DNA from 4 places in the Nonomuraea sp. NPDC048916 genome. Region 1 is predicted to be linked to each of the others. Evidence: riboswitches for the same ligand, from Rfam matches in the RefSeq annotation. Region 1 holds a riboswitch; each other region holds the start of a gene.

Region 1 (4,057 bases):
GTACGCGCGCCACTGTGCCGTCAACGTGCCGACCGAGAGCCCCGCCGAGGCCAGCGCCCGGTCGACTCCTGCCCTCTGGGCATCACGGTAGAGCCTCACCAGAGTCCCTTCGCCGGACCGCTCGGCCAGGAAGCGACACGCCAGCCACGCCTCCTGGTAAGAGCGGGCCAGGCGCTCGGTGTCGTCCGTGGGCGCGAACGCCGCCGGCCCGGGAAGTTCGCGGGGCGGCCGCCCGGCCCGCACCTCGGCGGCCAGCTCCGCGGCGGCCACCGGCACGGCCAGCCCCGCGTCGCGGTAGCCGACGTAGTCGGCGAATCCCTCGTACAGCCAGGCGGGCAGCCCCTCGGTGCCCGCGGCGACGTGGGTGAGCTCGTGCGCCAGGACGACGTCGCGGCCGGTCGGGGTGAGCCGGGCGAAGTTCTCCGGCACCACGATCACCCGGCCCGCGTCCGCCACGGCCGCCAGCCCGTCCACCCCGGCGACCCCGGCCAGCCGCGCCGCCTCCCCCGCCGAGCCGGGCACCAGCACGACAGGACGCACCGGCTGCCCGAGCACCGCCGCGACCCGCTCGCCGGCCAGGTCGGCCCGGCGGGCCAGGTCACCGAGCAGCTCGCGGTCGGCGCCGGGATGCCCGGCGACGACCGCGCGCACGCCGCGCGAGACGCGCGCGCCGGGCCAGATCCCCCGCGCCTCGGGCGGCAGGCCCTCGGACGAGGACATGATCATCCCGGGATGCGAGCGACCCGGGGAGGGTGTGACGGGTCCGGACGGGGTCACCGGGAGACCGGCGGAGGCGGCGGACGGCACGGCGGACGTGGGGCCGAGCGGCCCGGCCGCGGACGGCAGCGCGAGGAGCAGCAGGGCCGCCAGCACGGCTCGACGGCTCACCTGCGCGGACACGTTGACCGATGGTAGTCGGCCCGGGCACGCGAGAGCCCCGTCCCGGAGGGGACGGGGCTCTCGTGACGAGGTCACACCCCGGGACGTACCGCGCCCACGAACGACGACTTGCGCCACCCGCTGACCTTCTCGATGCGAACCGTGAGGCCGGTCCTCGGCGAATGGATCATCTTGCCGTTGCCGACGAACATGCCCACGTGGCCGAGCCCGCGAAAGAACATCAGGTCTCCCGGCCGGAGGTTCTTCCAGGAGACCTTCTTGCTGATGCGTGCGTACTGGCTGTTCGTCACGCGCGGGATCTTCACCCCGGCCTTCCTCCAGGCGTACTGGACGAGGCCGGAGCAGTCGAACGAACCCGGTCCGGTGGCACCGTACCGGTAGGGGTCACCGAGCTGGTCCTTGGCCACGGCGACGGCCGCGCGGGCCTTCGCCAGTTGCCGTGCGACCTTCGATCTCTTCGCGGTGGCCTTTCCCTTCACCGACTTGACGGCCGCCGACCCGGCGGCCGTCCGCACCGTGGAGGTCACGGTGGACGTCACCGGGGACGTCATGGTGGATGTCACGGTGGACGTCGTCGGAGACGTCACCGTGGTCGTCGCGGAAGATGGGGCCGAGCCGCTCGTCGTCGCCGCCTGGGCCTGGGCGGGGTGCGCCAGACCTCCGGCCGTCACGGTCATCGTGAGTGCCACACCACTCAGGGCAAGGCGGGACAGACGGGGGTTTTGCGAGGTAGACAGGATTTCTCCTTGAATCTTCCACGAACGCCTACCGGGTTAGCTGACGGATTCGGGCCTGGAAGTCGCCCTACGGCGCGATGCGCGCCGATTCACCCCTGATCCCACGGGAGGGATCGATGGGTCCCCGGTTCCGTGCCTCCTGGCTGCACGGATTCGGCAGGTCACCGGCCACGAGTCCGAGGCGAGCGGTGACCGGCGGATCTTTTATCTCGTCCACATCGGAGGACCGATGTCGGTGGGCGGCGAACATGGCGTGCTCGCCGCGACGCCAGAACCTACGCCGGTTTGTCACGAACAAGCAAAGACGGAGTCAACGTGTAAAGATCCGACAAAGGGGTCAGTAAGGTGACGAGCCCCTGTTAACCGGGGGGTTCCGTTATGAGAATGTGACCCTTCTCACACTTGACGAAGCCCTCGCGTGTCAGGTCCCAATTGTCACTTCTGTCCCGCTGCCACCTTGAACCCCGTCGGCTGGAGCGTCCCGGCCGCGATCCGCTCCCGGTCGATCCGCCACAGCTCTCCGGCGATCTCCCCGATGTCGGACGTCAGGCTGCCGCCGAGGCCGCCGAGATAGCGGGACAGGTACGGCTCGCGCCTTACGTCGTCGATCACGCCCTGTCCCGCCGGTGGCGGGAAGTGCCGGCCGCTCCGTCGCCCTGCTCGCGCGCTGAGCGGCTCTCAGGGCCGTACGGCGCCCACGAGGCGGCGGCCGTAGCCGGAGAGGGTGGAGACCTTCACCACGTCGCCCGTCTGCGGGGCGTGGACGATCTGCCCGTTGCCCGCGTAGATGCTGACGTGTCCCAGGCCCTCGCTGAAGATCAGGTCGCCGGGCTGCAGGTCGTCCAGGGAGACCTTCCGGCTGGCGCCCCACGACCACTGCTGCCAGGTGGTGCGCGGCAGCGTGACGCCGCCCGCGCGCCAGGAGGCCTGGGTCAGCCCCGAGCAGTCGTAGCCGCGCGGGCCGGTGCCGCCGAACACGTACGGCTTGCCGACCTGCGCGTAGGCGAACCTGAGCACGGCGGCCGCGTTGCCCGAGGCGGGGCCGGTGTACTTGATGCCGGTGCTGTTGGGGTCGCCTGCCTTGTAGGCGCCCAGCCTGTCGAGCAGCTTGCGCTGCTGGGCGATGAGCCTGAGCACCTCGGCGCGTTCCTTCTGGACCACGTCGCGTTCCTTGTCGGCCGCGGCCAGGGCGCCCTCGGCCTTGTCGCGCTCGGCCTTGAGGCCGCGGTTCTCCCTGTCGAAGGCCGCGAGCTTCTGCGCCCGCTCCTGCGACAGCTGCCCGGCCAGGGCCATGCCGCCCAGCAGGTAGGTGGGGTTGTCGGCGCCGACCATGGCGGGCCAGGAGGTGACGTCACCGCCCAGCTTGTAGGTGTCGACGGCCATCGAGATCACCTGCGAGCGCAGCTCGGCGACCGTGGCGAGCTTGCGCTTGTAACCGGTGTCGAGCTCGGTGTAGCGCGCCTTGGCGTGCTTGTGCTTCTCGGTCGCGGTGTTGTAGCGGTCGACGACCTTGTCGGCCTTGTCGTTGAGCTTCTCGAGCTTGGCCTTCGCCTGCGCGATCGTGGGCCGGGGATCGGCGAGCGCTCCACTCGTGGGAGACAACAGCAGCCCGATCGCGAAACCCGCGGCCACCGGCACCCGGCCTAACCTCACAGCGTCGCCTCCAAGGACTCACCCTGGGGCGAAATAGTACAGAAGTGGTGGGTGTGAACTCACCTAAACGTCAGATTCGTAATCTACGCGCGGCCGAGCCGGCGCAGCAGCACGTTCGCCGGAACCGGTCTGGCTCCCATCCGGCGGACGGACTCGGCCACCTCGCGGTCGGAGGAGACCACGGCGATGGCCCGTCCGGGCGGCTCGGCGCGGACGAGCTGGCGGATCAGGTCGTCGGCGATCTCGCCGGGCGCGCTGAACAGCACCCGCACCCCGCGCGGCGCCACCACCTGGACCGGCGCGTTGAGCTCGGCGCCGTCGAAGACCACGGTCACCTCGACCCGGGTCTGCGCGACCAGCCCGCCGAGGCCGGTCATGAGGCGGTTGCGCTGGTCGGCCAGCGTGAGCGTGCCGTAGCCGGACTTGGTCACGTTGTAGCCGTCGATGATCACATGCACCTGCGGCAGCCCGAGCAACTGGTCGAGCAGTTGCGGGTCGTCGTCGGACAGCGCACGGGCGGGAACCCCGCGCACACCGGGACGCTCGCCCGCGACGCCCGCGACCGAGTCGGCGGGCCTGCTGATCGTGGTGGGCAGGGCCAGCTCCCTGCGCAGCCCGGCCGAGGCGTCCTGCAGCGCGTCGAGCAGCACCCTGACGCGCGCGTCCTCGATGCTCCTGCCCTCGCGGGCGGCCCGGCGCGAGGCCTCGAGCTGTTTCTCCACGTCGGCCAGGCGCTCGCGCAGCCGGCGCAGCTCGGACTCCCCCGC
Region 2 (4,057 bases), on a different contig from region 1:
ATTCCGCGGGCTTCGCGCCCGCCCGCATCCCGGCCATAACCCCACCTCGCCCCGTCGGCGATCCGGTCGACTCCCATATTGGTACGGGTCGTACACACAAAACAGAGGCCGACCAGCGGCCGGCCTCTGTTGACGTTGACGAAGGCTACTTGATCTTCACCACGACGGTGGCGGCCACCTTGTCGGCGAAGGTCTGCTGCAGCGGCTTGTCCCACAGCTGGGACGCGCCATTCAGGCCCACGGCGATCGCGGCGAGCAAAGGCCCGGCGAACGGCAGGAAGTAGAGGAGGTAGCCGCCCCACGTCGCGCCGGCCCGCTTGAGCGCGACGTCGTTGGGAATGCCCTCCAGCGGCACCGGCCCACCGACCTGGGCGATCTTGATACCCATGACCATCTTGCCGAGCGTCTGCCCCTTGGCCTTCGTCAGGAAGAACTCGTAGGCGACATAGACCCCGGTGAGGATGATGGCCATCACGAGACCGAACACGAACGGGCCCATAAAGCCCGTCGTCTGCCCGGTCGTCCAGTCGACCCTGGCGAGGAGGAGAGCTGTCAGGATCAACGACAGCACGGTCATGATCACACCGAAGATGACACCGTCGATCAGCCTCGCCACCAGCCGCTGCCACCACTCCGCGAGCGGAGCCGGGGCGCCGGGCGGCTGCACGCCCACCGGCTGGCCGTAGCCGGGCTGGCCGTAACCGGGCTGACCGTAGCCCGGCTGGCCGTAGCCGGGCTGCCCGTAGGCCGGCTGCTGCGGCTGGCCGTACTGCTGGCCATAGCCGGGCTGCTGGCCGTAGCCCTGCTGGGGCTGCGCGTAGCCGGGCTGGCCTCCGTACTGCTGGCCGTACTCCGGCTGGGAGCCGGGCTGCTGACCGTACTGCGGCTGGCCGTAGTCGGGCTGCTGGCCGTACTGCTGGCCGGAGGGCTGCTGCTGGCCGGAGGGCTGCTGCTGGCCGTAGCCCTGCTGGCCCGAAGGCTGCTGCTGGCCGTAACCTGGCTGGCCGTAGTCGGGCTGCTGACCGTACTGCGGTTGCTGGCCATACTGCGGCTGCTGACCGTAGCCGGGCTGGGACTGACCCTGCTGACCGTAGCCAGGCTGCTGACCCTGCTGGCCGTACGGCTGGCCGGGGGGCTGCTGCTGACCGTACTGCGCCTGCTGGCCATAACCGGGCTGCTGCTGGCCGTAGCCGGGCTGCTGCCCCTGCTGCTGGCCATAGCCCTGCTGGCCGTAGTCGGGCTGCTGACCATACTGCGGCTGCTGACCGTAGCCGGGCTGGGACTGGCCCTGCTGGCCGTAACCCTGCTGGCCGTACTGCGGCTGCTGGCCGTAACCGGGCTGGGGCTGCTGGCCGTAGTCGTCGGCACGGTAGCCCACGACCGTCACATCGGGGTCGGGCTCACCATGGGGGCGACCCTGGTACTGCTGTCCGTATTCAGGAGACCCGGCATTCTCGCCGGAATCGTCCTGAGGATACGGCGGCTGTCCTGTGCTCACCGTGTCACCTCGCTTCGAGTGCGCATGTGGCACGTGTCAGGACACATGCCTGTGCTGCACAACGTATCGACATAGGTATCAACAATCACCTTTCGTCTTTGTCAAGATCCGTGTCACCCGATGTCAAGTGGAGCAGCATACGGGTGTTGCCCAGGGTGTTCGGCTTGACATGTTCGAGATCAAGGAACTCCGCCACACCCTCGTCGTACGAGGCCAGGAGTTCGGCATAGACCTCGGGGGAGACAGGCGTGCCCTGGATGGGACGGAATCCGTGCCTGCCGAAGAAGTCGACTTCGAATGTGAGGCAGAAGACCCGATGCAGGCCCAACTCCGTCGCCGTGCCGAGCAGCGCGGAGACGATTCGGTGACCGATCCCGAGGCCGCGGAATTCGGGATCCACCGCGACCGTGCGGATCTCGGCGAGGTCCTCCCAGAGCACGTGCAGCGCTCCGCAGCCGACGACCTCCCCCGACCGCTCGGCCACCCAGAACTCCTGGACGTCCTCGTACAACGTGACCGTGGCCTTCCGCAGCAGGCGGGGCCCGGCCCCGGCATAGGTGGCGACCAGGCGCCCGATGGTCCTGACATCGGTGGTGCGGGCACGGCGTACGAGGATCCCGGTGTCCTGGACCGTCACTTCGGTGGCCTGTTCCATGGCTCTCCAGAGTACAGATCGCATTACGGCTCGCCCGTAAATCTCCCGTCTTACCCCTCTCCGACATGTCACCCCCAGGAGGACAAGGCCAGCCCAAACTAGGGCAAACAGGACATAAAATCAGTCAGGGGCGGCCGGGCACGACATCACCTTGTGACCCATCGGTAGCTCAACCTCGACCGAGTTGGCAGTTCTGGTTGAGCACCAACCCAAGGTGCACTAATGTCCAGCGACGATGTCACCCACGCGACCCCCGCGTGGAGACGCGCCCAATCCCCGCACGGGGAGCCGGGGACCCGCCGGTGGCGAACGCCACCACCGGGGTGAATCCGAGCGCGACGCTCGGTAGGGCTGCTCCGGCCCGAACCCGTCAGCTAACCCGGTAGGCGTCGACGAGAGGAGTTGGTTGGTGAAGCGCACGCGCGATCGCGGAAGGAAGGCCGCGGGCGAGCACGCCCGCCCTCCGGAACACTCCGGACCCCGCCGGCTCGCCGTCCTCGGTGCGGTGATCAGTGCGCTCGTGTTCGCCGTTCCCGCGGCTCCGGCCGTCGCCGACCCCAAGCCGTCCCTCGAAGACCTGTCCAAGCAGGTCGAGGAGATGCACACGCAGATCGAGACGCTGACCGAGGAATACAACGGCCAGCGGGAGAAGCTCAAGACCGCCCAGAAGTCCGCCGAGGCCGCGAAGAAGACGCTGGCCACCAGCGAGACCGACCTGGCCACCAAGCGTGCCAGGGCCGTCCTGCTGGCCCAGAACGAGTACATGACCGGTGGCCTCGGCCGGGCCATGGCCCTGATCAACTCCGAGGACCCCGAGGGCTTCCTCGACCGCGCCGCCACCACCTTCGCCCTGGAGCATGAGCAGGGCGAGGAGGTCAACCAGGTCACCTGGGCCAGGGCGACGGCCGAACGGGCCAGAGACAGCGCCAAGGCCCGCATCGACGAGGTGCAGAAGATCGTCGCCGACGTCGACACCAAGCGTGACAAGATCGTGAAGCTGGTCGCCAAGGTCGAGAGCAACCTGTTCAGCCGCGCGCTGGGCGAGGCCGGGCGTCCCGGCACCCGCGCCGTGCGGGTCAGCCTGCCGATCGCGGGCAGCGGCAAGGCCGCCGAGGCCGCGAGGTGGGCGCTCACGCAGCAGCTCAAGCCCTACGTCTGGGGCGCCGAGGGGCCGAGCAGCTACGACTGCTCCGGCCTGGTCATGGCCGCCTACCAGCAGGTGGGCATCTCGCTGCCGCACTACACCGGCAGCCAGTGGACCGCCGGCAGGCACATCTCCAAGGAGGAGCTGCGGCCGGGCGACCTGGTGTTCTTCTACACCGACCTGCACCACGTCGGCATCTACCTCGGCGGCGGCATGATGGTCCACGCGCCCCGGACGGGTGACGTCGTGCGCATCGCGTCGATCGCCCGGCGGCCGTTCGCCGGTGCCGTGCGCATCGCCGACTGAGCGGCGGCGTCACCGGGTCGGTCGCCGGAAATCGCTAGATCAGCTGGCGCCGCGCCGCCCAGGCCACGGCCTCGATCGCCGTGGCGACCCCGATGCGGTCACAGATCCCCCGCAGCCTGCGGCGGACCGTGCGGCCGCTGATATCCAGGCGTCTGCCGACCCGATCGACCGTGACTCCCTTGGCAAGCTCCGCCAGCAACGCTAAGTCGGCATGGCTCAGCTCAACACCCTCGGTGAGCACATCCATCGGGAGCCCTCCCCCCAACAGCGATTCTCCCCGAAACACCCTGCTCGTCCCGCAGACGGTAAACGCATATCTGAAAGGCCGTCAAGCGCGACAATGCCTGCGCTTGACGACACACGTTGACATGATCCCTTATATATGAAGTACTCGTGATATGTCGTCACACTTCGGAGCGCGATGAGCGATCACAGTGATCCTTACAGCTCGTCG
Region 3 (4,057 bases), on a different contig from region 1:
ACGCTGACCCGGGTGCTCATGCTGACCGCCTCGGGCACGCTGGCCGAGCGGGTGGAAGGGCTGAGTCTGGGGGCCGACGACTACCTGCCCAAGCCGTTCGCCTACGCCGAACTGGTGGCCCGGATCCGGGCGGTGAGCCGACGCTCCCGGCCCGCCGCGCCACCTGTCCTGGTCCACGGCGACCTGCGGCTGGACCCGGCACAGCGGACCGCTACCCGGGCCGGGGGCCGCCTGTCGTTGAGCCCGAAGGAGTTCGCCGTTCTGGAGCACCTGCTGAGCTGCGGCAGTCGGGTGGTGTCGGCGGAGGAACTGCTCGACCGGGTCTGGGACGAGGCCGCCGATCCGTTCACCACCACGGTGAAAGCCACGATGAACCGGCTGCGTGCCAAGCTCGGCGACCCACCGGTCATCGAGACCGTCCCCCGAGCCGGCTACCGGATCTGACGTGCAGTTCGGTCGGCGCCGTCTCCGACTCCGGCTGACACTGCTGTACTGCCTGGTTTCGGTGGTCTCCAGCGCCGTTCTGCTGGTCATCATGTACGCCCTGGCCAGCAGCCTGAACCTGGGCCTGGTGCGGCCGCTGAGCGGGCCGCCCGCACGCCCGTTGCCATACCCGGGCCCGCCTGGGGCGGGCGACGGCGGGACCGCACCCCACGTCCGCGCTCTCTCCGCAGAGATGCTGGTTTTGCCCGGCGTCGCGCTGGCGATCATGGCGGTGTTCTCGCTACTGCTGGGCTGGCTGATCGCCGGCCGCATGCTGCGTCCGGTGCTGACCATGACCGAACGCCTGCACCAGATCTCCGAACGCAACGTGCACGAGCGGCTGTCCCTGCCTGGCCCTCGCAACGAGCTGACAGACCTCGCAGACACGGTGGACGGGCTGCTCGGCCGGTTGGAGACCGCTCTCGACGCGCACAAGCGGTTCGTCGCCAACGCCGCCCACGAACTGCGGACGCCGTTGACCGTCGAACGCGCGCTGCTGGAGGAGCCGCTGATCGACCCCGCGGCCAGCTTGGAATCGTTCCGGGCCAACTTCGAGCGGCTGCTGGCCATCACCGACCAGCGGGGACGGTTGCTGGAGTCGCTGCTCACCCTGTCAGGCAGCGAGGACGCCCACAGCCGGGACGAGCCGGTGGACCTCACCGGCCTGATCGAGAAGACACTCCAAGACCGGGCGCCGGACGTGAAGCGGCGCGGCCTGCGGGTGCAGAGCGCGCTCCGGCCGGTGCGGATCTCGGGTGACCAGGTGTTGCTCGCCCATCTGCTGGCCAACCTCTGCGACAACGCGATCCATTACAACGTGCCCGGCGGCACTGTCGAGATCGGCGTACGCCGCGAGGCCGGGCGGGTCGTCCTGTCCGTGGCGAACACCGGCCAGGTCATCCCGCCCGATCAGGTCGACCGGCTGTTCGAGCCGTTCCAGCGGCTGCATCGTACTGCCGACGACGGCCATCACGGTCTCGGGCTGTCGATCGTGCGCGCGATCGCGCGAGCCCACAAGGCGAATCTCACCGCCGTCGCCCGCCCCGACGGTGGCCTCGCCGTCGACATCGCGTTCCCCACGATCACACCGGGCCCGTGAAGCCGGCCACCTCGGCCGACCCGACCCTCTTTCCAGGCGGGAACCGGCCGTCGCCGGGCCACGGACCAGAGGCTGTCGCTCCCTTGCTGTTCGTCCTTTTCAGTGCATCGAGATGTGGACGTGGTCGAAGTGGTTCTCGGTGATGCTGCCCCGGTTGGACATGCCGCTCCAGCCCGACCCGTGGTTGATGCGCTGCCTCCAGATCACGTACTTGACCCCGAGCTTGGCCCTGTTCTGCACGGCCCACTCGGCGATGCGGTCGCCCAGCGCCTGGTTGCCGGCGCTCGGCATGGATCCGCCCGTGCTCATCATGAAGTCGCAGGCGCGTCCCAGCGGGTGCTCGCCGCTCGAACCCGAGCGGAAGCAGCCCACGCTGTACTGCAGCGCGAAGTTCTTCTGGATCAGCGCCCGGATCGCGCGGGTACGGGCGGTGATGTTGTCCGAGCCGGACGGTAGTTCGGGCGCCCAGGTGCCGTTGGAGCGGCGGCCGGTGCTGACCGGGATGAGGTCCCGGAGTTTCTTCTCGATGTCCTTGATGACGTCCTCGGCCTCGTCGCGCTGCTTGGCGACCTCGGTCGTGTCGGAGCTGACCTTGGCGGCGAGCGCGGCGGCGGCCTCGGCGGCCTTCTTCTTCTCGTCGCGGGCGTCGACCACGCCCTTGACAACGGCCTGCTGTTCGGCGGTCAGCTGTTCGAGCACCGCGGCGCTGCCGCCGCTGGTGGGAGGCAGCACGCTCGGCAGGGAGAGTTCGGCGTTCTGGTAGCGCAACCGGGCGATCTCGGCGACCCGCCTCTCGGCCGTCGTCAGCGCCTCTTCGGAGCTCGCCAGCCGTTCCTTGGCGGTCGCCGCGTCCCGCTGGGCCTTGGCCAGCTCGACCCGTTTGAGGTTGTAGGCCTCGATGAGCTTGTCGACCTTCTTGTTCAGGCCCTTCAGCTCGGCCCGGAGCTGGGATTCGCTTGGTTTCGGCGCTGCCGACGCGGGCGCTGAGCCGAAGGCCAGTGCCGCGGCGGCGATGAGGCCGATGGCAAGACGCGTGGGGAACGCAGCCGCCACGTGAGTGTCCTCTCCCTCTGCCGACCGGGTTAGCTGACGGGTTCGGGCAAGGGAGTTGCCTTACCACCGAAGTGGATACACCCCAGATGCGGTGGGTCCCCGGCTCCCGGGTGACGCACCCGGGATTAGGCCTGCAACGGCAGTTGTGGCCGGTGCAGAAGGGATATTAGTAGTAAAACTGAAGTCATGCGACTCCAACCGGAAACCAATTAGTGATCTACCTGTGATTTAAGCATCCGGGCGGCCTCCTCGGGCAGCACATCGTTGACAAACGCGCCCATGGCCGACTCCGACCCTGCCAGATACTTCAGCTTCCCGGGGGCCCTCCTGATGCTGAACAGCTCCAGGTGCAGGTACGCCAGCTCGCGGTCCTGTCGTACGGGTGCCTGGTGCCAGGCCGAGATGTACGGCATGGCGACGTCGAACAGCCCGTCGAGCGCCCGCAGCACCGAGGTGTAGAGCGGGGCGAAGGCGGCCCGCTCCTCCTCCGACAGCGCCGCCAGGTCGGGTGTCCGCCGGTGCGGATACACGTGCACCTCGAACGGCCAGCGGGCGGCGGCCGGCACGAAGGCGGTCCACAGCTCGTTGGAGGCGACCACCCGGGTTCCCGCGGCGCGCTCGGCCGCCAGCACGTCGGCGAACAGGTTGGCGCCCCCGTGCCCGGCCGCGTAGCGGGAGGCGGCGCCGAGCTGCAGCTTCGTCCGGGGAGTGACGTACGGGTAGGCGTAGATCTGCCCGTGCGGGTGCGTCAGGGTGATGCCGATCTCCTCGCCCCTGTTCTCGAAGCAGAACACCTGCTCCACGCCCTCCAGGGCGGACAACTCGGCCGTACGGTCCGCCCAGGCGTCCATCACGAGCTCGACCCGCGCGGGAGACAGCCGGGAGAACGACGAGGAGTGATCGGAGGTGAAACACATCACCTCGCATCGCCCCACCCCCGGACGGACCTCGGTCAGCCCCCCTGCATCCTCGTAAACACCGAAATTTCCGGAAAAGGAGGGGAAGCGGTTCTCGAACACCACCACGTCGTAGTCGTGTGCCGGGATCTCCGAGGCTCGCGTGTCGGACGACGGGCACAACGGGCATTCGTCAGCCGGAGGCAGGAACGTCCGGGTCTGCCGGTGCCCCGCCACCGCGATCCACTCCTCGGTCAGCGGGTCGTAACGCAGCTCCGACGCCACCGGCCGGGGATCGAGCGGTCGCCGGTCGATCGCGCTCCGGTCGGCGTCGTCGCGCCGGTCGAAGTAGATCAGCTCGCGCCCATCGGCCAGGTGGGTGATGGTCCGTTTCACGGCGAATCCTCTGCGATGATCAGCTCGCCGACCCGTTCGGCCAGCTCGAGACGCGCATCTCCGGGGAGGGCCACGTCGCTTATGACCACGTCGGCCTCGGTCAGCTCGGCGATCGTGCTGATCCCGACCG
Region 4 (4,057 bases), on a different contig from region 1:
GTCCGGCCCGACGAGGTGACCGTCTACACCTCGCTGGCCGCCCGGGCAGCGGAGGAGCTCACCTAGCGGGGCCCCGGACGATCCGGTGAGGGCCCCGCCGCCGCGTACCCGCGGTGATCAGGCACTCGGGCGGCGAGCGGCGGCCTCGAAGAGCAGGTGCTCCCGTCCGGGACGGCAGACGAACTGCAGCCCGACCGGCAGGCCGTCCACCGTCCCGGCCGGCACGGTCAGCGCGGGCAGGCCGAGCACGTTCCACGGGCTGGTCAGCGCGAGCAGGGCGGCCCGCACGGCGACGGGCCGGCCGTCGAGCTCGGTCTCGCGCTGGTCGAGCAGCGGGGCGGTCAGCGGCACGGTCGGCAGCGCGAGCACGTCGTGACGGCCGAACAACGCGCCGGCGACGACCTCGGCCAGCCGGGATCGGGCGCCCATGGCCCGGACGTATCTCCAGCCGGGCATCTCGGTCGCGACGCGCAGGCGTTCGAGCACCTCGGGGTCGAACAGCTCGGGGGCCTCGGCCAGCCGGCCGGCGTGCACCGCTGCCGTCTCGCTGCTCTGGATGGCGGTGTAGGTCTCCAGCAGCTCCCCGGCGATCCCCGCGGGCAGCCGGAGCTCCTCCAGGGGCCCGGCCGCCGCGCGCGTGGCGCTCACCACCCGCGGGTCGCAGGCGAACAGGCCGGCGGGATCCAGCCAGGCCACGCGCGCGGGCCCGGTGTCCTCGGGCACGTCGGCCAGGGCGAGGCAGCGGTAGGCGTGCAGGCAGTCGTGCCCGTCGGCCGCGAGGACGCCGACGTGGTCGAGGGTCTCCGACAAGGGGAAGACGCCGTCCGCCGGTATGGCGGCGTACGCGGGCTTGAATCCGGCGACCCCGCACAGCGCGGCGGGAATGCGAACGGAGCCGCCGGTGTCGGTGCCGAGCGCGAGCGGGACCATGCCCGCCGCCACGGCCGCCGCGCTGCCGCCGCTGGAGCCGCCCGACATGCGCGCCGGATCCCAGGGGTTGCGCGAGGAGCCGTTGGCCGAGCGGTCGCCGGTGGGACCGTAGGCGAACTCGTGGGTCGTGGTCTTGCCGACGATGACGGCGCCGGCCCGGCGGAGCCGCGTCACGCACTCGGCGTCGGCGTCGGCGACCTGGCCGGCGAAGTGCCGTGACCCCATGGTCACGGGCAGGCCGGCGACCATGATGAGATCCTTCACGCCCACCGGCACGCCGTGCAGCGGGCCCCGGTCGGCGCCCTCGGCCAGCTCGCCGTCCGCCCGCCGCGCGGCGGCCCGCGCGCCGTCGGCGTCGACGCTCACGAACGCGTTGAGCGACGGATCGAGCCCGGCGATGGCGTCGAGCGCCCGCTCGACCAGCTCGGCCGACGTGGTGCGCCGCCCACGCAGGTCGCGTGCGAGCCCGGTGATGGTACGGCCGGTGAAAGGGCCGGGGGAGATCGGCATGGGGCCCCTTTCGTAGGTATGCGGAAGATCGTAGTAGCCCGGAACGCCTCGCGAACGGCGCGGGGGACCCCGGCGCCGGACGCCGTCACTTTGCCATTCCGAGGACCCCGCATGAGGAGAGAAAGGTAAAGAATTGAAACGCCGAACCCTTACGCGCCAGGGGATTCCGTTAGGGAGACCCTAACCTCGCTTGCATTCGTCTATGCGATTCACTTACCTTCGATGGTATTCGCGGCGCGCGACAGGGGCTGAAGGAGATGCCCGCGTGGCCGTTCAATTGCCGAGACCGCGTCCGGCCTGCATGAACATCTAGCTGCAGGAGCGGCGCGGCCGCCGAATCCGCGACATCGCGAAACCGGGGACCCACTTCTTTTCTGGGGTGAATCGGCCGCTCTCCCAAAGGGCGGTCCGTAGGGCACTTCCACGCCCGAACCCGACAGCTAACCCGGTAGGCGGCATGGAAGCAAGGAGCAATTCAAGTATGGCCAAGAACATCCTTCAGCACGCCCATCTGCCGGCGAACGCCGCCCGGTTCGCCGTCGGGCTGACCGTCGCGGCCGGCGTGGCCTTCGCCGGTTCGCCGGCCATGGCGACCGGACCCCAGGCGCAGACCAACCCCTCGCAGCCCCTCGCCGTCGCCGCCCCGGCCGCCCCGGCCTCCGCGGGCAACACCGGCCAGGTCAGCATGCAGAGCGTGCTGCAGGTCGCCGAGTCCCAGATCGGTGTGAAGGAGAACGCCGCGGGTGGCGGGACGCCGTACCACAGCTGGTACATGTCCTCGCCGCGGGCGATGGAGACCCTGGCCCGCGACGGCGGCGGCAGCCCGAAGCTGTACGCCAACGCCCCGTGGTGCGCCATGTTCGTCTCCTGGGTCGGCGAGAAGGCCGGCGCCCGAGCCTCGATCGGCTGGGACGCCTACACCGTCACCTACGCCGACTGGTTCAAGGCCAACAAGCGCTGGGGCGACGTCGCCAAGCCCGGCGCCGTGGTCTTCTACGACTGGAACGGCGGCAAGAGCACCAGCGGCGTCGACCACGTCGGCCTGGTCAAGAAGGACAACGGCGACGGCACGATCACCGCGATCGAAGGCAACACCGGCAACGGCAAGGTCGAGGAGCGAGTCCGGCCGAAGGCGCACGTCACCGGCTACGGCTACCCCGAGTACAAGGCCTGACCGGAGACGGCCTGACCGAAGGCGCGGGGCGACGCCCCGCGCCTTCGGCGATCTCCGTCCAGACGGGATCCGCGCCCCGGTCACCGTTCCGGAACGGCGGCGGCGAAGCCGCGCACCCGGCTGGGCCGGCCGCCCGGTAGGTTCTCGCGGTGATGGACACGATCGCGGTCACCCTGGCCACCGCGGCCGGCGTCTTCGCCGGGACCAACGTCGACGACCTCATCGTGCTCACGGTGTTGTCCCTGTCCTCCCGCGCGCACGGGGTGCCGAGGCCGTGGCGGATCTGGGCCGGCCAGTACGCCGGGATCGGCGCTCTGGTGGCGGTGTCCGCGGTCGCCGCGCTGGGGTTGAGCATCGTGCCCGATCAGTGGGCCGGCCTGCTCGGTCTGATCCCCTTCGCCCTAGGCCTGCGCGGTCTGGTCACCGCCGTGCGATCCCGCCAGGCCGCATGGACCGGGGACGTGTCCGGCGTGGCCGGCTTCGAGGGGGACGACGGAAGGTTGAGCCGATCTACCGCGGTGGGTTGACGACAGGGTGGCGACGCCGGCGTATATTGCAGCCAAGATCGGCCAGTGGCCGTGACGGACCCTTCCCTGCCTCACTCCCCGCCTCACTCCCCGGCGACGCGGGCGAGCGGGGCCGGCCCCTCGTTCGACGCCATCCACAGGACTGCCCGGACCAGCCGGAGGAGAGTCGAGTGAACCCACGCGGACACCCGCCCGTCACGTTATCGGAGCAGTGACGGCAGTGACGGCAGTGACGATGAAGGACGAGCGCGCGAGGTCAGGTCTCCGTCACACCACACGACGTGTCGCGGCAGCCGCCGGAGCGGCTGCTTTCTTCTTTTCCGGCACAGCGGTCACGCCCCCGGCGATCGCCGCCTCGGAAACGGGACGGGTGGCGCGCCAGGCTTCCGGCGCCGCCACGGAGCAGGGAGCCCTGTCGGCGGCGCGGCGGACCGGGGAGCGCGTCGAGGTCGGCTCCCTGCGGACCGAGACGCGCACGGTCTACGCCACCCCCGGGGGCGTCTTCGTACTGGAGCAGAACGCCCGCCCGATCCGCGTACGCCAGGACGGCCGCTGGGCAGACGTGGACACGACACTGAGGCCGCTGCCGGACGGTTCGGTGGCCCCGGCGGCGACGGCGGCGCGGCTGCGGTTCTCCGGCGGCGGCGAGGCTCCGATGGCCACGGTCTCCCGGGGCGCCAAGTCGCTGGCCGTGTCATGGCCGGGCGGGCTGCCGGCTCCCACTCTCGACGGTCCCACGGCCACCTACGCCGAGGTGATGCCGGGCGTGGATCTCCAGGTCACGGCCGACGTGGACGGCTTCTCGCACGTGCTCGTGGTGAAGTCGAGGCAGGCGGCCCTGAGCGGGCGGCTGGATCGGCTGCGGTTCTCGCTGCGGTCCGAAGGATTGTCCGTGCGGCGCAGCCGGGGCGGCGGG

Evidence for each region. Region 1 has a riboswitch for cyclic di-AMP ahead of AB0C16_RS24630 (C40 family peptidase). Riboswitches for the same ligand answer to the same signal wherever they lie in the genome.
Region 2: linked by a shared signal. The riboswitch ahead of AB0C16_RS26685 (NlpC/P60 family protein) and the one ahead of AB0C16_RS24630 (C40 family peptidase) in region 1 are both predicted to bind cyclic di-AMP.
Region 3: linked by a shared signal. The riboswitch ahead of AB0C16_RS05910 (hypothetical protein) and the one ahead of AB0C16_RS24630 (C40 family peptidase) in region 1 are both predicted to bind cyclic di-AMP.
Region 4: linked by a shared signal. The riboswitch ahead of AB0C16_RS21710 (CHAP domain-containing protein) and the one ahead of AB0C16_RS24630 (C40 family peptidase) in region 1 are both predicted to bind cyclic di-AMP.

What each region holds. Positions count from the first base shown of each region.
Region 1 is NZ_JBEZFS010000023.1:87,681-91,737, forward strand. Features, by position in the region: gene AB0C16_RS24625 (hypothetical protein) at 1-900, opposite strand, end outside; gene AB0C16_RS24630 (C40 family peptidase) at 972-1,589, opposite strand; cyclic di-AMP (ydaO/yuaA leader) riboswitch at 1,648-1,806, opposite strand; gene AB0C16_RS24635 (hypothetical protein) at 2,073-2,249, opposite strand; gene AB0C16_RS24640 (C40 family peptidase) at 2,316-3,290, opposite strand; gene AB0C16_RS24645 (NYN domain-containing protein) at 3,374-4,057, opposite strand, start outside.
Region 2 is NZ_JBEZFS010000026.1:72,771-76,827, reverse strand. Features, by position in the region: gene AB0C16_RS26700 (RDD family protein) at 1-37, opposite strand, end outside; gene AB0C16_RS26695 (RDD family protein) at 146-1,498, opposite strand; gene AB0C16_RS26690 (amino-acid N-acetyltransferase) at 1,584-2,153, opposite strand; cyclic di-AMP (ydaO/yuaA leader) riboswitch at 2,410-2,557, shown strand; gene AB0C16_RS26685 (NlpC/P60 family protein) at 2,563-3,603, shown strand; gene AB0C16_RS26680 (LuxR C-terminal-related transcriptional regulator) at 3,638-3,850, opposite strand; gene AB0C16_RS26675 (cytochrome P450) at 4,025-4,057, shown strand, end outside.
Region 3 is NZ_JBEZFS010000005.1:17,521-21,577, reverse strand. Features, by position in the region: gene AB0C16_RS05920 (response regulator transcription factor) at 1-444, shown strand, start outside; gene AB0C16_RS05915 (ATP-binding protein) at 446-1,582, shown strand; gene AB0C16_RS05910 (hypothetical protein) at 1,682-2,635, opposite strand; cyclic di-AMP (ydaO/yuaA leader) riboswitch at 2,640-2,777, opposite strand; gene galT (galactose-1-phosphate uridylyltransferase) at 2,845-3,927, opposite strand; gene AB0C16_RS05900 (DeoR/GlpR family DNA-binding transcription regulator) at 3,924-4,057, opposite strand, start outside.
Region 4 is NZ_JBEZFS010000019.1:27,017-31,073, forward strand. Features, by position in the region: gene AB0C16_RS21700 (response regulator) at 1-66, shown strand, start outside; gene AB0C16_RS21705 (amidase) at 118-1,440, opposite strand; cyclic di-AMP (ydaO/yuaA leader) riboswitch at 1,762-1,910, shown strand; gene AB0C16_RS21710 (CHAP domain-containing protein) at 1,922-2,614, shown strand; gene AB0C16_RS21715 (cadmium resistance transporter) at 2,767-3,141, shown strand; gene AB0C16_RS21720 (LamG-like jellyroll fold domain-containing protein) at 3,512-4,057, shown strand, end outside.